One region of the Ornithinibacillus jepli genome, then DNA from elsewhere that is predicted to be linked to it. Evidence: riboswitches for the same ligand, from Rfam matches in the RefSeq annotation. Region 1 holds a riboswitch; the other holds the start of a gene.
What was found. Region 1 has a riboswitch for thiamine pyrophosphate ahead of thiT (energy-coupled thiamine transporter ThiT). Riboswitches for the same ligand answer to the same signal wherever they lie in the genome.

Region 1 (8,298 bases):
ACAATTGGTATAGTTGGTGCACTCATATTAGGGCAGGCTGCTGTTCAAGCGAATATTGTTAGCCCTATCGTAATCATTATTGTAGCTTTAAGTGGACTGAGCTCCTTTGCCATTGGTGATCTTAGCATGAATTTCACCATACGAATTGCAAGAATTTCACTTATTTTTGCATCTAGTTTCATGGGCTTGTACGGATTAACAGCCTTGTTTACTATGGCATTATTTTATATGGTTTCCATCAAATCCTTTGGGGTCCCTTATCTGTCACCATTAACTCCACATTATACATCATCAAATGATAAAATCTTCCGAAAGGTACTACAGAGGGAAACCTATCGACCTGGCTACGTCAAGCCAAAAGATATCAAAAAGAAGTAAGCGGGGTTACTATGGAACAATCTAAACAATTAATTGGAATAAAAGAATATATTGCAATTATCTTACTTATGATAGCAACGAAATTGACAGATGATACTCCTGCGATTTTATTTGAACATACGGATAATACTGGCTGGATGACTCCGCTAATTAATGGTCTAATAATTGCGATTCCAATTTTATTGTTGACGAAGGTTGTTACCAATTACCAAAATCAAAGTCTCTTCGAAGTGACTGAAAATATACTTGGAAAATTCCTTTCTTCAATTATTATGTTTGTCTTATGGATCATGATATTTATTGCCTTAGTGATTGATTCTACTATCTATACCGATATAATTGGAACGATGTACTTTATCAAAACACCAACTATCATAATATATGGCATATTAATGGTTGTTTGTGCATACGGGGCAAAAAGAGGCTTTGAGCAGATTGGTTCGGTAGCATGGACCGTACTTCCCTATTTACAGGTTTCGTTAATTTTCGCCCTATTTTTGTCAATCGGTAAAGGAAATTCCTCTTTTCTATTTCCATTATTAGGTCCTGGTCCATGGGAGATTATGAAGGAAAGTTCGCTCAGACTATCAATTTATGCTGATTTTCTATATTTATTTTTTTGTATCCAAATATCAAAAATGAGAAAGTCTTTAAAAAAGGGACATGGATTGGGCTTATATTGGTAACCTTAAATATAGCCTTGTCCATGGTTTGCTACATATTATTATTTGATTATAGAAATGCTATGCAATTGAATTATCCATACCATGAATTAATCAGGACTATTTCGGTTGGCTTTATTACAAATATGGAAACATTTTTTCTACCATTTTGGTTAATTGCTTCATTTGTACGATTTAGTATTTACTTATATATTACAGCACTTTTATTTGGGAAAGTATTTCGAATAAAGCATTTTGAATACGTCATTCCGTCTATTGCTACCTTAGTTGTATTCATCGGATTAATTCCAGAAAGCCCAAACCTCACTATATTTTACATTAGTGACCCATTCTTAATTATGTCATCGGTAATTATTTTCATATTCCCTTGCTTATTATGGTTCGTCGCTCTACTTAAAGGAGAGTTTAAACGTGAAAAGAAGAAAAAAATGGGATAAGTTATTATTTTTATTCTTTACTCTTCTTATCCTAGCAGGATGCTGGGATCAGAAAGAAGTGGAAGAACTTGCTTATGTCATAGCAATTGGAATAGATAAAGCGGAAGACAATGACAATTTGGTTAGCATCACTTATTTGATTTCTAATCCTGAAGCTGGTTCTGCAGCAGAATCCAGTAATTCCGGTGAACCTGCTAGGGAGATTATCACTTTTGATGCAGCCGACTTCATTTCTTCTAGAAGTTTGGCAAATACTGTAATAGCGAAGCAAATTACGTATGATCTCCTCCGTATGATATTGGTATCAGAAGAATTTGCAAGAGATGATCAGTTTATTAGGTGGATATATGACGCAACGAAGTCTATGGAAATTAGGAGAGATGTTACGTTAATTACAACAAAAGAAAATACTTCCACATTCTTACAAAATAATACACCTTTACTTGAAACAAGACCACATGAATATTTCGAAAAAATACTGGACACTGGAGATGAAATCGGTTCTAGCCCCCCTTCAGAACTAAATACTTTCTTTCGAATAACAGAGGCTGATGCTGATCTATTTTTATCGAAATATGCTACGACCGAAAAAGAAAATGACAGACAATCTAAAGAAGATCCAGATAACATTACATCAGGACAATTCCATTTCAAAGGTGAGACAAACAATACACAGTTTGTAGGATCCGCGGTTTTTAAAGAAGGTAAAATGATCGATACACTAACAATTGAGGAAACAAGGATGGCCTATTTGCTGAATCCTACTTTAAAATCAGGCTATTTCCTAGCAACGTTTGAAGATCCATTTGATGAAAATTATCGGATAGTTAGTCGTATTGAGGCTGATGGGCCATTAAAGCTAAAAATGGACTTAAAAAGTAATACACCAAGTATAAAAGTGACAGTTCCGCTATTATTTGAAGTTGTGTCAAATCACAGTATGACAGATTATACAAGGAATCTTGATAAAAGAGATAAATTAAAAGAAACATTAAAGGAATACATGGATAAGAAATTGGAAGACTTTATTAAAAAGACACAAGAAGAGTATATGGCAAATCCTTTTGGTTGGTCGTTATCAGCGAGAAAACAATTTAGTACAATTTCTGCCTGGGAAAACTTTGATTGGATGAAAAGGTACCCAGAAATCAAAGTTGATGTAGCTGTACAAGCTAGACTTGGCAAATTCGGGAGACAGAGTGACTTGCCTAGGCTAGAGGAGGTAAAAGATTGATATTGATGACATGGGTAGTTATGATAATTATGTTTTTCTATACAATGGGGTTTTCTATAACACTTTGGAAAGGTAAAAGCAAAATTGGTTCTATAGCCGTGTGTATTCTAGCAATAGGAATAGTAATAGCACCTTTTTTTACTGTACTAAGATAAATCTTAGTTGGGAAAAAGAATTTCAAGATTAGAAAAATTATAAAGTTCTTGTATATATACGTACTTATTTTTGTAAGTGCCTGATTTTTCCTTTTTCCCAACATCATTTTCTTTAGTAAAGTTTACCTTGACGATATAGGATAGTTGATAATTTCATTACAGCATGTATATAACAGTTTTGTCTTAAAGGGAATGGATCATTAAAGAATTGTGGTAAAACAGCTTCAAAGGTGTCACTCATCTTTTCATACAATTTTTCAAATACTTCATCCTCTTGGTAAAACTGTGTTTCTCTACCTTGCAACCACTCCAGATAGGAAACAATTACTCCCCCAGCATTAGCTAATATATCCGGGATGATAACGACCCCTTGTTCACTTAAATAGTCATCTGCTTCCGTTGTAACCGGTGCATTGGCACCTTCAACTATTATTCTAGCCTTTATTCCCTTCTTGTTATTATCATGAACTTGATTTTCTAATGCTGCTAAAAATAAGACATCCATATTTAAAGACAGTACGTCTTCTCGATTAAGAATTTCCGCCTTAACACCTATATGTTTTAACTCCATATCCGTTGTTGGAAGATCTCCATGATTGGAAGAACAAAATTTCACTAATGATGGAATATCTAGTCCTTCCGAGTTATGAAGTGTAACATTCCGGTCACTTACCGCTACTACTTTATTATTTAAATAATTGCATTGGTAAGCAGCAAGTGCAGCAACAGAACCGACATTTCCAAATCCTTGTACGGCTACTGTTAATGGTTTACTTTTTAAAGCTAATACAGTCTTTGCAAATTTATTATCTCGCTCCGAAACCCAAGTTTCATGTTTTTCTAGAAAGTCATGCATGAGATATCGGAATGTGTAGTAAACTCCTTTACCAGTCGCTTCTCTCCGTCCTAATGACCCACCATTTTCTACGCTTTTACCAGTAAAACTACCTCGGTATGATTCCCCTGGACGTATACTTTTGTATTCCCCCATCATCCAGTCCATTTCCCGTTCTCCAGTACCTACATCAGGAGCAGGGATATCTTTATCAGGGCCTAAAATATCACTGAAATACTGTACATATTTCTTACAAATTACGTACAGATCTTTTTCACTGTATTCCCTGGGGTTAATGATCACCCCGCCTTTACCACCACCAAATGGCACCTGATGTAAGGCGTTTTTAAGCGTCATTAAAGAAGCAAGATTTACTACTTCCTCCTCGTTGACCGATTCATGAAAACGAATACCACCTTTATATGGTCCTAATATATTATTATGTTGAACTCTAAAAGCAGGGATACGAACAACTTGACCATTCTCTAGTGCAATTCTTAAATATGATTTATTGACATGGTTTGGAGTGGAGAGAATCGAAAGTAAGGACGTAAATGCTTTCGTTCTCCTCTCCCCATTTAGTTCTGGCAAAAATGCTTGATTGTCAACTAAAGCTTGTAACGAATCTTTTACAATATCAACAGTTTGATTTGTCATGTGAAAACCCCCAACTGAATATTCTACCTTTTAATAAGATTGTAACAAATTCAATTGGAGAGACCAATTAATATTATTGAAATTTACAGAATGAACACTGCTACAAGTACCATCACAAATAAACCTAAAATGACAGGTATAAAGTTTTTACGTACTAAGTCCATAACCGAAACACCACAAAATCCAGCTATAGCAATAAGTGAAGACCAAGCGACAATCGTTCCTCCACCAGTCCAAATTGCTCCTAATTGCCCTATAGCAGCTAGTGTTCCAGCATCCATCCCCGGCGTTTCAAGAGATGCAGCAAGCGCTCCTGTAAGTGGCAACCCAGAGAAACCAGAGCCATCTAATCCAGTAATTATTCCAATTACTAAAACACTAATTGCAGCCAATAATGCACTTTGTGGAAGAAACTCTTGTGTTGACTCTACAAGACCAAACAATAAGGATGGTCCTTCCTCTACTCCTAGAATGCTACCCGAAAAATCTCCGCTACCAAGGAAGAAAAAACCTGCTATAGGAATGACTGGTCCCATCGCCTTAAACGCAAATACAAAGCCGTCCGTGATATGATTTGTAATATAGTCTAGAGCATGATGTTTTCCAAAGGCTATAGTGGAGAGTAATAATAGAATAACAGCAACCCCTCCGACAAATGCCGCTCCATCTCCCCCTACTAAACCACCTCTTCCACTAAAAAGCTTATTGTACATCATATAAATGACTACTACTAAAAGACTTAATGGAACAAACACCGCAAATACTCTACTCCATCTTGTGAGATTATTCGTCTTTGCTTCATTTTTTGAGCTTTCAGCAGTATTAAGTGTGGTCAATTCTGATGTATTTAATGGATCGTTCTTAGAACGAATTGATTTTCTATTTAAAACATAAGCCAAAAGAATTGCTACCCCACCTGCAATTAACGATAATACCAAAGCCTTATCCGCTACCAAACCTGCATCGATCCCTGCTGCAGTAGCTGAAAGACTAGGAGCGACCTGTACGATAAAATCTGAAGATAAAGCCATCCCTTGACCAGCTAGAGCAATTGCGACCGCTGCAACAATTGCAGGTAACCCTGCTCTCACAGCAGCCGGAACAAGTAAAGCACATATTAATGGTACGGCAGGAGTAGGCCAAAAAAAGAGTGAAATTATATAAGTTGTTGCTACTAATACAAAGAACGAAACATGACCATTTACCATTATTTTTTCTATTGGTTGAATCATGCGAACGTCAGCACCTAAATCCTTTAATGAATTAAGTAACGCCAGCATAAACGTAATAATTAAAAAAATACTAAATAACTCTTGTGCAGCTATTAAGTTAGCGTTAAAAATTGCAGTAAAGCCATCTACAAGGCTACCATTATATACCCAAGCAATAACAAATGTACCGAGTAATGTTGGAAGAACTACACCCTTGCGGAATATCATCGTAACAATAATAGCAAGTGTAAATATACCATATAGCCAATGGGCTAATGTAAGCTCCATACCCATCTTCCTTTCTCACCGTTGTGCTATAGCCTATGCGAATTACCTACCAGCGGTGATTGGAAGACATTTAGATTCAGTAGTTCTAACGTAAAGCTATTTAATTCCAATGATAGTATGCACTATTAAAGATTAATATCGACTAAGTTAATCCTTTTCTAATAGTTGTACGCAAGACATACAAAATAGTTCTCCACCTTCATGAACTCCATTAAGAAAACCATTTTCACAATATACTTCTTTCCCACAGCTATTACACTTTCCTACTAATTCTTTCATGGAAACACCTCCTTTTTAAAAAAAGGTAACCTCTATGTAGAGATTACCTTGTTGTGAGCGGAATAAAATATTCAGAGATTAAGCTGCTGATAACAATGTTTTTGGTTGCTTATGAAATAAGAAATAAATCCCGATTGTACAAATAACTATAGACGGTAAAATATAGCTAATATTGTATAACAACGAGTATATCCAAATATTCATTCCATCAATTGCTGATTCAAAAAATACTATACCTGCTACAAAATGCGCAAGAAATCTAAGCATTGAACCAATAATGACGCCTAGAAGGATATAGGAAAAGTAAGTTTTTGTATTCCCTTCTTTTATAGCTTCCTTTATTTTACTAGCAAAAATACCAGCAAAACCTAATACTGTAAATGCAACTAAATAATCAATTGTTCCTTGTAACCAGTGCATAATCCAGGCGCTACCTGTTACAATTTGTAATAGACCCCATAAAAAGCCTGATAGCAACCCACCTTTTACTCCCCAGCGGAATGCAACAATAAAAATTGGTATCATTGCTAACGAAATTGAACCACCTTGGGCCCATATTTTAAATGATAGAAATGGAACTAAATCTAACACTAAAGCAAGTGCTGTAAAAATTGGAACTTCAATTAAAAATAGTGTGCGTTTAGAATTCACACCGATTTCCTCCCCTAAATTGTATTTTAAAAATCTTATAAATTGATTTTCAAACACAAAAAAAGCAATGCCAAGGGGAAGCTTCCTGATGGGGAATTTCCGCTCACATTGCTAATAATTCCATCAAAAAAGCCACCATCCCTACGCTAGTACTAACTAACAGGTTCAAAGGGTCAGAACAAATTGTTCACTCTCAGCCTACCGGCTCCCCCTGTGGACTATTTCATTCACTTTTTTTGCTATTCACATTGTAGCTTAAGTTTTTCAATTTGGCAATTAATCTTCATTAAAGTGAGATAAACTCTTCCACGTCTTTCACGCAAAGTGCTAGAGCATCTTCCCAGAAATCCGGTTTTGTTAAGTCTACATTTAAATGCTTCATAGCTAAATCCTCTACATTCATACGCCCAGTATCACGGAGTAACGCAATATAATCATCTTCAAAACTTTTATCACTTTTATTTGCATGAGCATAGATTCCAAGACTAAATAAATAGCCAAATGTATAAGGAAAGTTATAAAACGGTGTTCCAGTAATATGAAAGTGCAATTTTGATGACCAAAAATTAGGATCATACTCGCTTAATGCATCACAATATGCTTCCTTCTGTGCCTCTATCATTAATTCATTTAATCGATTTACCGACACCATTCCATTCTTGCGTTCTTCATAAAATCTGGTTTCAAATAAGAAGCGAGCATGGATATTCATAAAGAAGGCAATACTACGTTGCACCTTATCTTCTAGTAATGCGACTTTTTCCTGATTACTCTTTGCACTTTTTACAGTAGCATCAGCAACAATCATTTCCGCAAAAGTAGATGCAGTTTCGGCTACATTCATCGCATAGCCTTGGTTCAAACCATGAATATCATTCATCACATGTTGATGGTAAGCATGGCCTAATTCATGAGCAAGAGTAGATATGTTTGATGTCGTTCCGGAATATGTCATGAATACACGCGTTTGTTGACTATCTGGGAAACTTGTACAAAACCCGCCTGGCCGTTTCCCAGCACGGTCTTCAGCCTCTATCCACCGTTTTTCAAATGCCATTTGAGCGAAATTTGCCATTTTAGGGCTAAACTTATTGAAATTCTCCACAATAAAATTCGCAGCTTCAGAATAAGGTACTTTTTTAACTGTTTTAGATAAAGGGGCACCTATATCATAGATAGCTAGTTTATCTTTACCAAGAAGTTCTGCCTTCTTATTTAGGTATTTTACAAAATGTTTTTTATTATTGGAAATAGCATTCCACATAACATCTAGGGTTTCTCGTTTCATACGATTTATTTTTAATGGTTCTTTTAAAACATCTTCCCATCCACGATGTTTGTATTTTTGTAAACGGAAGCCAGCTAAATGATTTAATGTCTGCCCAAATAAATCAGCATTGTCTTCCCAAGCTTTACTTATTTGTTTAAATACATACTTACGAAATTCCGGGTCAGGACTACTCATTTTATTCGCTGCCTGTCCAACTGAA
Region 2 (8,298 bases), on a different contig from region 1:
AATAAGATAATCCCGATTCCGATTAACATTGCACCTTGCTGAAGAAGGAATCCTGCTATTAATAGGAAAGGTGCTAACTGTGAGCCGATATTAGCAAACGGCACAAGTTTATGTCTTAAAACTAACATCGAATAATGATTCGCATGTTGTAGCGCATGACCAACTTCATGAGCCGCAACAGATAAGGATGCAATCGAGTTCCCACGATATACAGGCTCCGATAATCGAATTACTTTCGCTGTTGGGTCATAGTGATCGGAAAGTGTTCCTCTCCTAGAAAGCTCAATTCGAACGTCAGATAACCCTTCACTGTCTAATATTCTTCTAGCGACCTCTACACCGGTCATGCGAGAGGAAGCTTGTATTTTAGAACCCTTTTTAAAGTTCCCTTGTACTTTTGTTTGGGCCCACATCGCAAGTCCAAAAGCAATAAGTATTAGAAAATCCATTGGATGAAAAAAAAGCACCGACAATTCCCCCTAGAAGTGTCTCTTATTCTATAAGACTTGCCAATATCATCCCAGATTTATACTTTTTATTTCGATTACACTAATATATACGAAATAACTTTGTGTTTTGTTGCACAAATACGAAAAAAGTTAAAATTTCTGGGTGTACATTTAGTATAAAAAATAATTATGAACTGAATATGAACTACGAAAATAATGTTATTTTATTTTTCCGAGGCTATGCATTTCGCGTAGTCTACTGATAACGAAAGGACATTCCATGCTCACTTTATGTCAAATACATATCAATTGCTTTCTTCTGGTGACAAACACCAATTCATTTGTTATGATTTAGTTGTAGCTACATAAAATAATAAAAAACACTACTAGGGGCGCCCAAGTGCGGGCTGAGAGGAATAAGTGTTCCGACCCTTATGGACCTGATCTGGTTAGTACCAGCGGAGGGAAGTAGTATGACGAAACGTCAATCTATTAATCTCTAAAGCTTAAGCCAGGTCCATCGATGGATCTGGCTTTTTTGGTCCCGTTTTTAGAAAGGAGGAGTTATGAAGAAGACTCAACTTATGACAACAATGGCCGTTCTAATTGCAATCGGAACGGTAACCGCACAGCTTATATGGTTTCCGGCTGGTGTCGCACGTGCCTACCCTATGCAGCATGTCATTAATGTTCTAGCAGGCATTCTTCTAGGACCAGGACCGGCAGTAATCATCGCCTTTATCATTGGCCTACTTAGAAACTTACTTGGTCTTGGTACGATACTTGCCTTCCCTGGTGGAATGATAGGAGCGTTTCTTGCCGGTTATTTGTATAAAAGGTCAGGAAGAAAAGGCTTAGCTGTCATAGGAGAAGCTATTGGCACTGGAATCATCGGGGCTTTATTTTCTGTCCCTGTTGCCTATTTATTTATGGGTAGTACAGCTGGCGCTTTTGCCTTTGTGCCTGCATTTCTTGTAAGCAGTATCCCTGGAGCCATCATCGGATGGTTCGTCGCTACTCGAATCACAAGGTTACGTACTACACAAGCAAGTCCATTAAAGAAAATTAACTAAATACAATGAAAACTACTAGGGGCGCTTTTTGCTGAGATAAGGTCTATCCTTTGTCCCTCATTACCTGATCTAGATAATGCTAGCGAAGGGAAGTAGACGGAGTCCTCATTTACCCTTCATTTATCTACGGTACTCTCTTAGTAGCTTTCGCCATTCTAAGGAGGAATTTGTCCATGTTATTTACTGAAAAACTACGCGAAGAAAATCATGATATCTTTCAACTTATTTTTAACCATCCATTTGTAGAAGGGATTGGGAAAGGCGATATTCCAAAAGAATCCATTGCTCATTATATAAAGGCTGATTTCGAATACCTTAATGCCTTTATGAAAGTATATGGTCTCGCTATTTCAAGATCTTCTAGCCGAGAGGATATACGGTACTTCTTTAACAAAATGGAATTTATTTTAAAGGATGAAATTCACCCACATCATAATTTCTGTGACTATATTGGTGTTCCGTATGAGTCACTTCAAGGTCATCCTTTACCTCCAACCGCGGATCATTACATTAAACATATGATGCATCATGCACAAACTGGTTCCATGGGTGAGATACTTGGTGCATTGCTTCCTTGTCCATGGACTTATTTAGAAATTGGCGAGGAATTGCTGAAAGCATATCGCCCATCACAGGACCATCCTTTTTATCAATGGATTACATTCTATGCTGATGCAAGTACGAAAAGTATAACGACCGAAATGCGAGAACGTTTAGATGTATATGCCAAGGAAGCTTCTCTTGCTGAAAAGGATCGTATCCGGGATGCATTTCGTAAAAGCTGTGAGCTTGAATTAGCTTTTTGGGAAATGGCTTATACGTGTGAAGAATGGCCATCCACCAAGGCGGTGAAATAATTATGAACCAGGTAGCATGTGCATTAACGATTGCTGGCACAGATCCAAGCGGTGGTGCTGGCATCCATGCAGATTTGAAAACGTTCCAAGAATTACAAAGCTACGGAATGTCCGTGATTACCTCTGTTGTCGCACAAAACACAACTGGTGTTCAAGCAATCCATCACATTCCACTGGAAATGATTGAACAGCAACTTGACTCGGTTATTTCGGATATGCCGATTCATGCATTCAAGACAGGGATGATTGCAAATATCGATATGATGAAAATCATTGCAAAAAGAATTAGCAACCTGAACGCACCATATGTTATGGATCCTGTCATGGTAGCAACAAGTGGAGATGTTTTAATAGAAGAAAATGCTCGTGACTTTTTAAGGGAGAGCCTTTTACCAATGACAACCGTTGTCACTCCCAACATACCGGAAGCTGAGTTCCTAGTGGAGGAGAAGATTAACACGGTAGACGATATGAAAAATGCTGCAAAAATAATTGTTCATGATTTAGGTGCTGGCGCTGCACTTCTAAAAGGCGGACATTTACAAGGAGACGCAATAGATTTTCTTTATGACGGAAGCACATTCTATCCATTTTCTGCTGAGCGAATCGCTACTAAAAATACACATGGTACTGGATGCACATATTCCGCAGCGATCACCGCCTATTTAAGCCAAGGAGACTCCTTACTTGAAGCTGTTGAAAAGGCAAAGCATTTTGTCACGTTAGCTATAAAACATTCCTTTTCACTTGGCGCTGGGAATGGGCCAACTAACCATTGGGGAGTTCGAAAGGAAAGTAGTAGTCAATATGAACAGACAAATTATTGAAGAAGTACGAAGAAATCAGCCATTAATACATCACTTAACAAATCAAGTGGTAATGAATTTTACTGCAAATGGTTTATTAGCATTTGGTGGATCACCTATTATGGCCAAGGCCGAAGAAGAAGCTCCGTCTATGTCTACCATAGCAAATGGAGTGTTAATTAACATTGGTACACTACAGGCGAACGAATTACATGCGATGATTGCTGCTGGAAAAGCGGCAAATCAGAAGGGCATTCCCGTGGTACTAGATCCGGTTGGAGTAGCTGCAACCAGTTTTCGGTCGAATGCAGTAAGCCAACTATTAACCGAGGTCCAGCCAACCGTCATGAAGGGGAATGCTGGTGAACTGGCTCATCTTGTTAATATACCTTGGCAATCAAAAGGTGTGGATTCATTCGGTGATGGAAATGTGGAAGAAATAGCGGAAAAAGTAGCAAAAGAATATAAAACCACTGCTGTTCTAACCGGCAAACGTGATGTCATTAGCACTCCTGACATGACTAGAATAAATGAAACTGGTCACCCGATACTGACCAAAGTAACAGGTGCTGGATGTTTATTAGGATCCATTATAGCTGCTTGTTTAACAACAAGCGACACACCTATACAACAAGCTCATACAGCGGTAGCCTTTTATGGATTGGCTGCCGAATATGCCGCAGCACAAGATCATGTTAACGGACCTGGAACGTTTATTCCATCGTTTATTGATGCACTTTCCATGGATGTTACACAGCTTGAAAGGATATGATGGATGATGAATAAACAGCTTTTACGCAAATATTTCATAATGGGAAGTCAAAATTGTAGTAAAGATCCTGTAAGAATTCTTGAAGAAGCTCTAGAGGCAGGAATTACTGCGTTCCAATTCCGTGAGAAGGGAATAGGCTCTCTACAGGGAAAAGAGAAGGTGGAGCTTGGAAAGAAATTAAGAGAGGTTTGTAAAAGGTATCAAACTCCTTTTATTTTAAATGATGATATTGAATTAGCTGACATTCTTGAGGTGGATGGACTACATGTTGGGCAAGACGATCAACCGGTGGAAAAAATTCGCAAAGCGTATCCTGATTTAATGATTGGATTGTCGATTTCCAATCAAGAAGAGCTTCAGCGTAGCCCTATTCATTTAGTTGACTATATTGGAGCAGGCCCTATTTTTCCTACTACAACCAAAACTGATGCGAAAAAAGCAGTTGGAGTTAAGTGGATTCAAACGTTGCGCAATCAATATCCCCATCTTCCTATTGTTGGAATCGGTGGTATACAAATTGATAATGCTAATTCTGTCATGGAAGCTGGAGCCGATGGGGTTGCTGTAATTTCTGCGATTACGGAAGCTACGGATATTAAAGTAAGTGTGGAGAAACTATAAGGAAAACAAATGGTTCCATTACCTAAAGGATGGAACCATTTGTTTCGTTATTTCTTTATTTACTGACTGATGGGGATGTAAACCGTAAAGGTAGAACCTACACCTTCTTCGCTTTCTACCCCAACACTAAAATTGTGAATGGATAGGATTTTCTTAACAATAGATAACCCAAGTCCGTTTCCTTCAATCGAACGATTTCTTGACCTGTCCACCTTATAAAAACGGGCAAAAAGATTTGGCAGTGCTTCTTTCGGGATACCAATTCCATAATCCTTCACAACTACTGTGATCTTACTTCCAATTATATTAATCGCTATTTCGATTACTCCATTTTCATCTGAATACTTAATTGCATTCGTAATCAAATTTAACCAGACCTGCTCCATTAAATCTTTATCCGCATAGATTTCCACTGGCTCAAGGTCTAACTGAATATCAATATGCTTTTTATTCCACTGTGGTTCTGTCGTTAGCACAGAATTTCGGATTTGTTCATCTAATCGATAAGAAACTGGATGATATGGATGATGCTCCGAGTCAAGGGAAGCAATGCGCAATAAGTTCTCACTTAACCGCGACATCCTTTCAATCTCTTGATAAATAATGTGTAAGTATTCCTTTTGATTTTCTTTAGGTACAACATCGTCCATAATCGCCTTCGTAAACCCTTTAATAGACGTTAATGGCGATTGAATTTCGTGTGACACATTACTTACAAAGTCAGCACGCATCGTATCAATCTTCTCTATCTCCGAAGTCATGTGGTTAAAGCTATCGATTAACTCGCCAACTTCATCCCGATGTTTACCTTTTTGTTTATCCACCCTTACGGAAAAATCACCTTTTGCAATTTGACGTGCAGCAAAGGTTAATTTTCGAATTGGATTGACTAAGTAACGCGAAGCAAGGAAAATCAATAAGCTTCCAACTAATAAAACTAATAATAATGATATAAAAATCCCCTGTTGCAAGTCCTCAAATTCATCTTCATAATCAATTCGAGCGATTAAAGCGTACTGTTCTCCAGAAACATTTATTGGAACACCAACAATTCTAGCTGACCTATTATTTTTATCTACTAATACGACAGGGTCATCAAAGGAGTGACTTAATATTTCCTCAACATCTTCCATCCGAATGGGGATAGAGGACTCCCCCTTCTTTTTATAAAAAACATCTTCCCCATTCGTTATTAACACTTCAAAATCAATGTCATCAAACTCTTCCATCAATTGTGGAATATTCTCTGGACCAGTCATTTGAATAACTTCCGCTAAGCCAATAGAAATTTTCGATAGCTCTTCTTTAAAAATAACTTCTTGATTAACTGAGTAAGGTGTTAAGACGTAGGACAAGCAGATACTTACGATAACAACAGAAATAAAGGTACCTACTATTTTTAAGTACAAGCTTCTAAACATGACTTTCCTCCAAGCGGTATCCTAATCCTCTAACCGTTGTAATCGTTATATCCTGAAATTCCTCTAATTGTTCTCTTATACGTTTAATGTGGACATCAACCGTCCGCTCATCACCTTCGTAATCATATCCCCAGATTTTTTCAATTAATTGATTACGGGTAAAAATTTTCCCAGGTGAACTAGCTAAAACGGCTAGCAATTCACATTCTTTCCGTTTTAAGGTAACCGATTTATCACCTGATTGTACTACTAATTTCTCTTTATCAATAATTGTATTAGTAACTTTCACGGTTGTTTCCGAACGGATATTATACCTTTTTAATAAGGCTTCCACACGCAGGATTAATTCAACCGGATCAAATGGTTTTACGAGGTAATCATCTGTTCCTGCACGAAAGCCTTTTACTTTATCCTGCGACTCGCCTTTTGCCGTCACCATTAAAATAGGAATATCTAAGAAAGAACGGATGTCTTCTGTAAGCTCATAACCATCAATATGTGGCATCATCACATCGACAATAGCTAAATCAATTTTCTCTTTACCAAGTAAACCAAGAGCCTCTCCGCCATCTTCCGCCTCTATTACACCATAATTACTGTTTTCCAAATATAAACGAATTAACTTCCGGATATGTGCATCGTCATCTACAACTAGAATTGTATTCATCTTCGTTCACTTCCTATTTTTTTACTAATTTCAGTTTATCGCAGGACGACGTAACCGTAAATTCTGAGGTACGCATGATAAAAAGCAAAATTTATTATCAATATTTTCCCAGATATGACTAATACTATGAGCAAACAAAAAAAGGAGTGATAAAATTGAAAGGCAATATAGTCAAACTACTTTTTGGAATCTTGCTGGTCTTCGTGCTTACTGCATGTAATGCCGATAATGCGAATGAGGCAAACCGTAATAATGACAATCCAAATATCTCCAGTATGAGTACTGATCAAACTAGCGATGATTACCCTCATACACAGCCAGTGAAAAAACAGGAAGCGAAATATGAATTCCGCGAAGTACCACAAGGGCAAGATGTCCCTGATGGAGACCGAGTACCGAATACAAACAACATTTCCATTAGGTCACCTGAGCTACAAATGCCTCAGCAAAACCAGGCAGAACAGGCTCCTCAACAGGGGAATCAAACTCCTGAACAAGGTGGACAAACACCGCAGCAAGGCGGGCAAGCACCACAACAAGGGCAACAGGAAGGTAATTACGGTTTAAGTAAATTTGAAAATGATGTCGTAACATTAACGAACAAGGAAAGAACACAAGCAGGATTAAATCCTTTAGAAATTGATACAGCCTTAAGCCAAGTAGCTCGCGAGAAATCGAATGATATGCAGGCAAAAAACTATTTTTCACATACAAGTCCTACCTATGGTTCACCTTTTGATATGATGCGCGACTTTGGAATTTCGTACCGCTCTGCCGGTGAGAACATTGCTGCCGGACAACAGACTCCAGAGGAAGTAGTGCAAGCATGGATGAACAGCCAAGGCCACCGCGAAAACATCCTAAATGCCAATTTCACGCACATCGGAGTTGGCTATGAATCCGGTGGAAACCATTGGACACAGATGTTTATTGCGAAGTAGTTGATGAAAGCTTATCCATATAAATAACTAATGGCATACCATATCACAGGTTGATTGGTATGCTTTTTTAGTTCTTGAATGTACATCATTTTTTAAAGATTACGAAAATATTGTGTTAAACTAGTATGGATAAAAGTAAGTACTTTAAAGCGTCAGAACTTATATTAAAGGAGTGAATGTATGTCACGCATTAAGGAGCTTTTAGTAGATCAATTTTTAGCAAACGCTAACGACCCTAGCTGGTATCTCCCATTCGCTGATGCAGTTGAAGATGTCTCAGAAAAAGAAGCATTTTGGAAGCCTACTGAGGGTAGTCATTGTATAGCTGAAATTGTACAGCATTTAATTTACTGGAACGAGACATGGCAAACAAGATATCAAAATTCGGATGTAAAAGCAGTTCCGTCTATTGATAACAATGATAAGAGCTTTGTTGTTCCAGAAAATAAGACGTTCCAAGAATTAAAAGAGAGACTACTATCCGTATTGTTACAATGGGAAAAAATACTTACAGATGACCAACTCGAAAGGAATGCAGATGGTTTTCCTGTACCTGCAAAATGGTATGATTTACTCGGAAATGCTATTACGCATAACGCCTACCATATTGGTCAAATCGTATATATTCAGAAGCTACAAAAAGGTTAGATGCAAACTAAGCTCCTAGTACGTAATTCCACAAAGGAGGGAA

Region 2: it holds a riboswitch for thiamine pyrophosphate, as region 1 does, so the genes downstream of both, tenA (thiaminase II) here and thiT (energy-coupled thiamine transporter ThiT) in region 1, are expected to answer to the same signal.

What each region holds. Positions count from the first base shown of each region.
Region 1 covers NZ_JBFEGG010000001.1:668,294-676,591, reverse strand. The annotation lists gene AB1K81_RS03530 (spore germination protein) at 1-378, shown strand, start outside; partial or broken gene AB1K81_RS03525 (GerAB/ArcD/ProY family transporter) at 390-1,498, shown strand; gene AB1K81_RS03520 (Ger(x)C family spore germination protein) at 1,473-2,732, shown strand; gene AB1K81_RS03515 (Glu/Leu/Phe/Val family dehydrogenase) at 3,000-4,379, opposite strand; gene AB1K81_RS03510 (hypothetical protein) at 4,463-5,878, opposite strand; gene AB1K81_RS03505 (hypothetical protein) at 6,026-6,157, opposite strand; gene thiT (energy-coupled thiamine transporter ThiT) at 6,236-6,808, opposite strand; TPP riboswitch at 6,929-7,030, opposite strand; gene AB1K81_RS03495 (M3 family oligoendopeptidase) at 7,095-8,298, opposite strand, start outside.
Region 2 covers NZ_JBFEGG010000002.1:304,102-312,399, forward strand. The annotation lists gene AB1K81_RS09430 (zinc metallopeptidase) at 1-449, opposite strand, end outside; TPP riboswitch at 828-933, shown strand; gene thiW (energy coupling factor transporter S component ThiW) at 1,016-1,522, shown strand; TPP riboswitch at 1,530-1,630, shown strand; gene tenA (thiaminase II) at 1,696-2,379, shown strand; gene thiD (bifunctional hydroxymethylpyrimidine kinase/phosphomethylpyrimidine kinase) at 2,382-3,206, shown strand; gene thiM (hydroxyethylthiazole kinase) at 3,187-3,957, shown strand; gene thiE (thiamine phosphate synthase) at 3,961-4,578, shown strand; gene AB1K81_RS09460 (sensor histidine kinase) at 4,638-5,999, opposite strand; gene AB1K81_RS09465 (response regulator transcription factor) at 5,992-6,666, opposite strand; gene AB1K81_RS09470 (CAP domain-containing protein) at 6,822-7,607, shown strand; gene AB1K81_RS09475 (DinB family protein) at 7,788-8,255, shown strand.